DNA from 3 places in the Burkholderia sp. APQ4-4ca genome. Region 1 is predicted to be linked to each of the others. Evidence: predicted binding sites of a transcription regulator. Region 1 holds the regulator's gene; each other region holds the start of a gene.
What was found. Region 1 encodes FliA, which starts transcription of late flagellar genes. Its sites were predicted from a motif close to CTAAAGTTTNNNNNNNNNNNGCCGNTA; they were not measured.
Positions count from the first base shown of each region.

Region 2: flgM (flagellar biosynthesis anti-sigma factor FlgM) is a predicted target of FliA. The motif match lies at 1,228-1,254, and genes of this name have one in related genera.
Region 3: AC3IFE_RS22890 (flagellin domain-containing protein) is a predicted target of FliA. The motif match lies at 1,751-1,777, and genes of this name have one in related genera.

Region 1 is NZ_JBYQCG010000240.1:39,902-43,168, forward strand. Features, by position in the region: gene ahcY (adenosylhomocysteinase) at 1-724, opposite strand, end outside; S-adenosyl-L-homocysteine riboswitch at 757-872, opposite strand; gene AC3IFE_RS31260 (RNA polymerase sigma factor FliA) at 984-1,718, opposite strand; gene AC3IFE_RS31265 (nucleotide-binding protein) at 1,741-2,559, opposite strand; gene flhF (flagellar biosynthesis GTPase FlhF) at 2,552-3,267, opposite strand, start outside.
Region 2 is NZ_JBYQCG010000111.1:45,171-48,437, forward strand. Features, by position in the region: gene AC3IFE_RS14045 (M24 family metallopeptidase) at 1-294, shown strand, start outside; gene AC3IFE_RS14050 (flagella synthesis protein FlgN) at 350-790, opposite strand; gene flgM (flagellar biosynthesis anti-sigma factor FlgM) at 869-1,198, opposite strand; gene flgA (flagellar basal body P-ring formation chaperone FlgA) at 1,316-2,524, opposite strand; gene flgB (flagellar basal body rod protein FlgB) at 2,729-3,217, shown strand.
Region 3 is NZ_JBYQCG010000215.1:23,224-26,490, reverse strand. Features, by position in the region: gene fliD (flagellar filament capping protein FliD) at 1-644, opposite strand, end outside; gene AC3IFE_RS22890 (flagellin domain-containing protein) at 838-1,656, opposite strand; gene rpsU (30S ribosomal protein S21) at 2,178-2,390, shown strand; gene AC3IFE_RS22880 (DNA-3-methyladenine glycosylase I) at 2,564-3,166, opposite strand.

The DNA.
Region 1 (3,267 bases):
CGAGCGATTCGCGGCAGCCGTACAGGTTGTCGAACTTCGACTTCGTGACGGAATCGTTCACGTTGAACGCCGGGAACGGCAGGCGGCCGTCCTTTTCCATCTGGTACAGGCGGTGCACGCCGGTCGTGGTTTCCTCGGTCACGCCCTTGATGTGCGCGAGGCGCTTCGAGTACCAGTTCGCGTCGACGTCGAGGTGCGCCGCGATCGACTTGTACAGCGCGACTTCTTCCTCGTTGGTCGGCTTCGCGATCACCGAACGGTCCTTCTCGGCCTTCGCGCCGAGGATCAGCAGCAGCGTGGCGTCGCCGCCGTCGTCCAGGATCATGTTCGCGAATTCGCCGTTCGGCCATTCGAAGATGCGGTGCGAGAACTCCCAGTATTCGTCGAGCGACTCGCCCTTGAACGCGAACACCGGCGTGCCGGCTTCGACGATCGCGGCCGCCGCGTGATCCTGCGTCGAGAAGATGTTGCACGATGCCCAGCGCACGTCCGCGCCGAGCGCCTTCAGCGTCTCGATCAGCACGCCCGTCTGGATCGTCATGTGCAGCGAACCGGCAATGCGCGCGCCCTTCAGCGGCTGCTGCGCCTTGTATTCGTCGCGGATCTGCACGAGGCCCGGCATTTCGGTCTCGGCGATGTTGAGTTCCTTGCGGCCCCAGCCGGCCAGCGCCATGTCGGCGACGACGTAATCGTGGGAAGCCTTGGAATCGATAATGGCGTTCATCACGCCCTCCTTTCTAAAAAGTTTCTAGATTGGTGACGTGAGCGCCGTTCAGGAAGCGGGGCCGGCGGGAAAATCGCCGCACGGCTGCTTGGTGAAGCTCTCCGAGCCTGGCGGACACTGATGGCCCGTCGCAACGCTCCTCGGAAAACGGAGGGGATTGTAGCAAATCGGCGCGCGAAATGCGCAAGGACGATGCGTAGGCACGAGACGCGCGCGGCGCGGCGCGCGCGGCCGTGGCCAACGGGGCAGGACGCCGGGGTCAGGACTCGGCGCCGACCCACGCCTGTTCGCGCAGCCGCGCGCGCAGGCGCGCGACGGCCTGGCTGTGCAACTGGCACACGCGCGATTCGCTCACCTCGAGCACCGCGCCGATTTCGCGCAGATTCAGGCCCCGTTCGTAGTACAGCGACATCAGCAGCTTCTCGCGCTCCGGCAGCCGCTCGATCGCCTCCACGAGCGCCTCGCGCAGGTGCTCGTCGAGCAGCGCCGACAACGGATCGGCATGATCGACGCGATAACGGTCGAGGAACGGCTCGTCGTCGGCCGCGCGATCGAAATCCTCGTAGTAGATGAGCTGGCTGCCGTGCAGATCCTGCAGCATCCCCTGGTATTCGTCGAGCGGCATGTTCAGGTGCTGCGCGATCTCGGTCTCGGTCGCCGAGCGGCCGAGGTGCTGCTCGACCTGGTGCACCGCGTGCTCGACCTCGCGCGACGTCTTGCGCAGGCTGCGCGGCAGCCAGTCGTTGCTGCGCAGCTCGTCGAGCATCGCGCCGCGGATCCGCTGCGTCGCGTAGGTCTCGAACTGCGCGCCCTGGTCTTCCTTGTAGCGGCCGGCCGCGTCCATCAGGCCGATCATGCCGGCCTGGATCAGATCGTCGAGATCGACGCTCGCCGGCATCTTCGCGACGAGCTGCAGTCCAAGGCGGCGCACGAGCGGCGCATATTGCGCGAGCACGTCGGCCTGGGACATCTTTCCTTGAGCGTTGTACATCATGGCTCCCTCCTTCGGGTGGCGCTCACGCGGCGTGTGCCGCGCCCGCCTCATACGACGGCTTGCCGCCGGCATGGACCGCGCGGCCCGCGCCCGAACCCGGGCGCATCGGCCAGTACAACAGGTCGGCGGCAATCTGCCGGTAGTCGCGCGCGGCAGCCGACGACGGAAACGCGTCGACCACCGCATGCATCAGTTCGCGGGCGTGCTCGACGAGCGGATCGGCGCTCACGCAGCCCGCGTCGGCGATCGACACGGTCAGGTAGCGGCTCGCGACGCCCGCGAGGTTGTCGAAGGCCGTCTTCGCGTCCGCGTGGCTGGCGACCTGATTGGTCAGCACGCGGAACTGCGCGAACGCGTGCGCGAAATGCAGCCGCTTCATGCACGCATACGCCTCGGTGATCGCCTGCGCGGCGACCCGCGTGACGATCAGCACGTCGTGCGCTTCGCGCGCGAGCGCCGACAACGATCCGTCGGCTCCGAGCTGCGCGTCGACGAGGACGATGTCGGCCGGGCCGTCGATGAAGTCGCTCAGTTGCGCGTCGCCGTAGCCGGCGCGCGCGAGCCGCGCGGCGCCGCACAGGCCGAAGCCGGCCGCCACCCGCGTGCGTTCGCCGTCGCGCAGCCACGCGCCGGCGAGCGTCGCGCTGGCCGAATGCACGTCGGCGCGCTCGTCGACGACGAGCACGTCCTTGCCGAGCGACGCGAGCGCCGCCGCGAGGTTCACGACGGTGGACGTGCAGCCGACGCCCGCGGGCCCGCCCGTCACCGCGACGATGCGCGACGCGCGCCCGGCCAGCAGGCGCCGCAGCCCTTCGGCCTGATCGATGATCCGTTTATCCAAATCGCACCTCGTGCAGCTCGGCGGTGGAACGTGCGGTCAGTGCGGAAAGCAGCGTCGGCATGTCCTCGTCTTGCGGCACGAAGGGCGAGCCGTCGCGCGGTACACAGAACGCGCTCTTCAGCAGGAATTTGGTCGATGCGACGTACAGGTTCTCCGGCACCTTCTGGCCGGTCGACACGTAGTGGACCGGCAGCTTGTAGCGAATCACCGTGTCGAGCACGCCGCCGAGGTGAGTCGCCTCGTCGAGCTTCGTGAGGATGCAGCCGGCCAGGTCCGGATGCTCGCCCGCGCTGCGGTACGCCTGCACGACTTCGTTCAGCGTGTCGCCGTGGCTCGTCGCGTTGAGCAGCAGCAGGCGCTGCACGGGCGCGTTCGCGCCGTGCAGCATCGCGATCTGGTCGGACACCGCGCGGTCGCGCTGGCTCATGCCGATCGTGTCGATCAGCACGATGTGCTTGTTGCGCAGCTCGGACAGCGCGAGCGCGAGGTCGCCCGCATCCTTCACCGCGTGAACCGGCACGCCGAGGATCTTGCCGAAGATGCGCAGTTGCTCGTGGCCGCCGATCCGGTAGCTGTCGGTGGTCAGCAGCGCGACCTTGCTCGCGCCGAAGCGCATCACGCAGCGCGCGGCCAGCTTCGCGGTGGTGGTCGTCTTGCCGACGCCCGTCGGGCCCATCAGGGCGAACACGCCGCCGCGCTCCATCAGCG
Region 2 (3,267 bases), on a different contig from region 1:
GTGCGGTTCGCGCCGGGCGCGCAGTACGGGCTGGTGCCGAATGCGGTGATTTCGGTCGAGCCCGGCATCTACCTGCCGGGCAAGGGCGGCGTGCGGATCGAGAACATCGTGATCGTGCGGCCGGACGACGCGCAGCCCGACACCGTGACGTTCGAGAACATCGTGACGGTCGGCTACGACTGGGACCTGATCGATCTGGATCTGCTGGACGATGCCGAGCGCGCGTATCTGCGCGACTACGAGCGGCTGTGCGTGGAACGCGGCACGCAAGTCACCGCGTGTCCGCTGCTGTAACGAAGGGAAGGGCGGGGGCGCGGCCGCCGGGCGGCCGCGCGGCGACGTCAGCCGGTCAGCGCGTGAGCGCCGATACGCGTCCGTCGGGGCCGTACACGCCGGCCGGCGCGGGCGCCGAGCGCAGCACCGCGAGCGCGCGCTCGTTGTAGTCCATCCGGATCCGGATCAGCATCCCGTTGTTCGCATTGGCTTGGCGCGCGCGTTCGGCGGCCTGCTGCAGCAGTTGCCAGCGGCTGGCGAGGCGCGCATCGCGCTCGGCCGCCTGATCCATGCCTTTCTTGCCGACCGGGAAGCCGAGTGCGGAAAGCTGCGTGTCGCGCGTGCGTTCGAGCTGCGCGAGCCGGTCGATCAGTTCGCTTTTCTTCTCGACGATGCCGGGCAGCATCTCGAGCGGCTCGGCCGTCGTCAGCGCCTTTTCCTCGTAGACGAGCAGGGACGCGAACGCCTCGACCGTCGCGTGTTCGTCGTTGACCGTGGCCAGCAGCTCTTCTCTCATCGCGTCATGCTCGTCGCGCCGGTGCGTGCGGTGTCGCGCGCGCCGGCAAACCGGGTGACCCGGCCACGAGGCCGGGGCTTAGCTGCCCTGCGGGCGCTGCTGCTGCAGCAGTTCGCGGGCGGTGTTCAATACGCCGTCGGCAATCTTGTTCGCGTCGATCGTCAGCGTGCCGTCGTTCAACGCGTCCTTGATCGACTGGACGAGGCCCGTGTCGATATCGGCACCGCCCGACGCGGATACCGAACGCAGCTGGCCGGACAGACCCGACAGGTTCACGGTCGTGTCGCCGCCGCTCGATCCTGCATCGGCTGCCTGCGTGGACGACTCGGCCGTGCCGGACGGCGCACGGGCCGCGCCGTTGCCGGACGGCGCGAGGGGGCTCGGTTTCGGAGTGGAATCGATTTTCACGATGGGTTTCCTGTACGGTTTGACCCAGATAACGGCCGGGTCGGCCCGAACTTTAGCATCGCGAACCCGAAATGCTCCGAATAAACAATTCTTTACATTTTTGCGGCCGATCCGTCCCTACAGCGGAATTTCGACGGTGCCGGCGTCCTTGACGATCGCCGTGACGATCTGCCCGGCCGCCATCCGCACGCGTACCGACTGGCCGGGCGCCGCGTTCGCGAGCACGCTGCCCTCGGCCGAAATCGTGAAACCGGGGCCGGCCGCGACGACCCGCACCGTCTGGCCGGCCGACACCGACGCCGCGCTCTTCAGCATGTCCTGCCGCAGCGGCAGCCCGGCCGAGATGCGCGCGAGCGCGGTCGCGCCGACGGCCTGCGCGGGATCGGTGATCACCGCGAGCGGCAGCACCGTCAGGTCGCCGTCGCGCGCGACCAGGTCGGCCGCGGAGAGCGGCTCGCCGGGCGCGATCTGGCGCGCGGCGACGTAATAGGTGGCCTGCACGGCGACCTTCGCCTGCAGGTAGACGGTCCACGGTCGCGCGCCGGCGCAGCGCACGCCGACCGTCGTGCGGCCCCACAGGCGCGCGCCGGTCGGCAGGAACGGTTCGAGCGTCGTGCACGCGGCGAGCCCGCGCGGAAAGGCGGTCGTGACCGTCGCGGTGGTCTTGCCGGGCAGGCCGGCGATCTGCTGCTGCAGGAACGTGAGCGCCGCGCGCTGGATGGTTTCGGGGTCTTGCTGGCCGGGCGGCGTCGCCGGCTGGGCCGGGGCCGCCGTCGGGTTGGCGGAAGCGGCCGCCGTGCGCGGGGCCGCCGCGACCGACGCGGCACGGGCCGCCGCGAGGCGGGCCGAGGCCGCTGATTGCGGCGCCGGCCGCGCGAAAGCCGATGCAGGCTCGGCCGTGCCGGCGATGACCGTCGCGATGGCGGCGGGGTCCGCCGCGCGCGGCGTCGCGCCGTATCCGGCGTTCGCGCGGGCGGCTGCGTAGGTCGGGAGCGGCGCGGCGGCCGGCGGCGGGACGCTCGTCACGACCATCTGGCCGGCCGGTTGCGCCGCATAGCCGTCGCCGGTCGCGGCGCTCGCCGTGCCGACCGCGCGCTGTCCGCCCGAAGCCGAAGCCATCCCCGCATTCCTGCCGAACTGCCCACCGCTCGCCGCATTGGCGTGCGCGAGCGCGGTTTCGGCCGTCTCGCCGCGCCCGGGAATCACGATCATCCCGTCGGCGGCATGCGCGGCGGGCGCGGCGATCCACAGCGCCGCGGCGAGCGCGAACGCACGCCGCACCTGCGTGAGCCGCCCGTTGCTGTCGCGAAGTGCGCCGCCTGTCATCGCCATGCCCCCGATCCGTTGATCCGCTTCGCATTCTAGGGAGCCGGGGCGTCGCGCAAACGATGAATAGAGGGGGCCTTTGCCGCGTTATTCGCCCGATTGCCGGTTGCGTCCCGCGCCTACCATCGCTGTCATGGAAAAAAGCCTCTCGGGTCGCCATCCGGTGCGAGGGGCGTGCAGCGCTTCATACGGAGAGACGCACACATGCTGGACAAACTCGATGCGGAATTCGCGTTCGGCCGACAGGCGCTCGACGTGCGCGCCTATCGGCAGGAACTGCTGTCGTCGAACATCGCGAACGCCGATACGCCCGGCTACCAGGCCCGCGACGTCGATTTCGCGTCGACGCTCGCGCGCTCGCTGAAGCAGGCGGGCGGCGGGCTCGCGCCCAGCAACGCCGGCCAACTGCCGATGGCGCAGCCGGCCGGCGTGACGAGCGGCATGTCGATGGTGTCGACGGAGCCGGGCCACATGGCGGGCACCGTGAAGCTGATCCCGACCGGCGGCCCGTCGGACGACTACGGCCGCGCGCAATACCGGATGCCGCTGCAGCCTTCGCTCGACGGCAACACGGTCGATCTCGACGTCGAGCGCGTGCAGTTCGCGAACAACGCGCTGCACTACGAAACCGGGATGACCGTGATGACCCAGCAGATCAAGGCGATGATCGCCGCGATCACGACGAACTCGTAACGCACGCGTAAGCGCCGCGTCCGAATCCGGAACCCAGCACAAGGAGCCTC
Region 3 (3,267 bases), on a different contig from region 1:
ACGCCGGTGCCCGTGATCGAGATCGTGTTGGCCGCACCGGTGGCGTTCGACTGCATCACGAGATGCTGGCCGTCCGAACCGGTGATGACCGACGCGGTGACGCCGGCATTGCCGGACGCGGAGTTGATCGACGACGCGATGTCGGACAGCGACGCGCCGGCCGCCACGTTGACGTTGAATGCGGGGTTGCTGCCGAAGGTGATGCTCAGCGAGCCGGCCGAGATCGTGTCCGCCGACGTCACGCCGGCCGACGACAGCTTGTTGGCGGTCGCGAGCTGCGTGACATTGACCGAATACGAACCGGCCACCGCGCCGCTGCCGCTCTTGATCGTCGTCGCGATGCCCGTGCCGCTCGCCGTCGCGGCCAGGCTGCCGAGCGCGGTGCCGTCCGAGAGGCCGGTGAGCGCGGTCTGCAGCGCGGACAGCGCGCCCTTCAGCTGGCCGATCGCGGACAGCTGCGTATTGTCGTTCGTCTGCCGGGTCTGCAGGGCCTGCAATTGCCCGGCCGTCTTCGCGTTCACCAGCGTCGTGACGAGCGTATTGACGTCGAGCGTCGAATTCGTCGCGCCGCTGATGATCGATTGACCTGCATTCGCCAGGATGGTGCTGATGTCCGTGCTGCTGACGGGGGTCGTGGTGGCCATGCCGTTGCTCCGGTCGTCCGCGCAATCAACGTGCGCGATGCGGCGGGGCGCCGCGGTTCAATGCAAAGAGGGAGGCGTGCCTCCCTGGAGAATTCCGGTCCGGGCGGTTTCGGCGGCGTCGCGATGCGTCGCATGGCGACGCCGCCGTGCCCGGAGGCGGGCGGGCACGTGGCCCGCCGCGGGTGCTGCTCGATTAGCCGAGGAGCTTCAGGACTTGCTGCGGCAGCGAGTTCGCTTGCGCCAGAACCGAGATACCAGCTTGTTGCAGCACTTGCGCCTTGCTCAGGTTCGCCGTTTCCGTCGCGAAGTCCGCGTCGGTGATCTGCGAGCGAGCGGCGGTCATGTTGGTTGCCTGGGTTTGCGTCGTCGAGATCGCAGCCTGGAACGTGTTCTGTGCTGCGCCCAGCGTTGCCTGGAACGTGTTGACTTGCTTCAGTGCCGCGTCGATCGCCGTGATCGCCGATTGCGCGCCCGACTGGGTGGCGACGCTCAGGCTGTTCACGCTCATGCCCGTGCTGTTCCAGTTCGCCGTGCCGAAGTCGACGGTAACGACCTGGTTCGCTGCTGCGCCGATCTGGAACGTGACGCTGCCGGCGCCGCCCAGGATGGTCTGGCTGTTGAACGTCGTTTGCGATGCGACACGGTCGATTTCGCTGAGACGCGTCGTCACTTCAGCTTGCAGGTTCGCGCGGGCGCTCGAATCCAGCGAGCCGTCGCCTGCTTGTTGCGCCAGCGTACGGATACGCTGCAGGTTGTCGACCGTCGATTGCAGCGCGCCGTTGGCGGTCTGGATCATCGAGATGCCGTTGTTCGCGTTTGCAACACCTTGCGTCAGCGCATTGATTGCCGCCGTTTGCGACGTCGAGATCGCCAGGCCTGCTGCATCGTCAGCAGCGGTGTTGATGCGCTTGCCCGAAGACAGGCGGTTGATTGCTTGCGACAGTGCGCTTTGCGAGCCCGACAGATTCGTCTGCGTCGTCAGCGAAAGGATGTTGGTGTTGATGTTCAGCATTTGCTTCCTCGTTTTGGAAAATGCCTGAGATACAGACAGGTTCTGATTTCGGCGTGGCGCTTTTTTGCGTCTGGCGCTGCCCGCCTTTCCTGGTTGACGGCGGCACCCGGCGAAAACTTTAGAGGGATGTTTGAGGAAATTCGGGACGGAAGGGCCGGTTTTGCCGCGAAGGCGCGCCGGGCATGGCGGGCGGCGTGGTGGCCGTGGCGCGAGAATCGCGAGATGGGGTGGAACGTTTGCCGGTGACCGACAAAAGGGTGGTTTTGTCTGTGATTCCCTGCTATGATGGCGGGCTGAATTGAGATTTTCTGTCACGCCTTTGCCGGTTTCGGCATGTCTGCTGGCAGTCAAACGCGGCGCTGCACGCGGTTGTGAAGCGTACTCGCGGTGCTTTCCGCCTCTCTTTTCCGGCCTCCGAGGCCGTATTTCCGCTCGTTTCGCCTGTTGTGGGGACGCTCGGATGGCCGGTGCGTGGCGCTTGGCCGCTACGTTTTTGACCGTTTAAGCAATTTAGGAACGACATGACGACGATTCTTCTGAAAGAAAACGAGCCGTTCGAAGTGGCGATTCGCCGCTTTCGTCGCGCTATCGAAAAAAATGGCCTGATCGCTGAACTGCGTGAGCGCCAGTCTTACGAAAAGCCGACCGCAGTCCGCAAGCGCAAGAAGGCAGCAGCCGTCAAGCGCCTGCACAAGCGCCTGCGCAGCCAGATGCTGCCGAAGAAGCTCCACTAAGAGCATCTGACGGTTCGCCGCGAAACGGCGGAGTGTGCCTCGAAAGAGGCCGCTCCGCCGTTTTGCTTTTGCGGGCCGGGAAAGCCCCCGGACCGTTGCGGCGCGACTGTTTCGGCCGATGGCCGGCGGTGCGGCGGCGTTCGGAAGTCGATCTTCGCGCTCAGGCCTGCGCGTCAGCCCGCCTTGCGCCGGCGTGCCGGCTGCTTGCCGCCGAGCGCCGCGCATTGCGCATGGCACGGGCAGCCGGCTTCGTGATCGTTGACCATGCCGGTCGCCTGCATCAGCGCATAGCAGATCGTCGAGCCGACGAACTTGCAGCCGTACGCCTTCAGCGCCTTGCTGAGCGCGTCGGACTGCTCGGTCGAGGCGGGCGCGTCGCGGTACGACTGCCACGCATTCTGGATCGGCGTGCCGCCGACGAACGACCACAGGAACGCGGCGAGCGACCCATGTTCTTCGCGGATGCGCTGCACCGCGCGCGCGTTGGTCACCGCTGATTCAACCTTCGCGCGGTTGCGCACGATGCCCGGGTTCTCCAGCAATTTCTCGATGCGCTTGGGCGTGAAGCGCGCGACGGCATCGACGTCGAAATCGGCGAATGCCTCGCGATAGCCCGCGCGCTTGTTCAGGATCGTCGACCACGACAGCCCGGCCTGCGCGCCTTCCAGGATCAGCATTTCGAACAGATGGCGATCGTCGTGCGACGGCATGCCCCACTCGGTATCGTGATAGTGAGCGTCCGCTTCCGTCTTCACCCAGTTGCACCGCTGCGACATCGTCTGCCTCGTTTTCAGTATCGATTCGATCGCGCCAGCATAGCGGAAGCCCTTTTGGCGGGATAGCCGGCCGAACGGCAGATGGGCGCGCGGCGCCGATC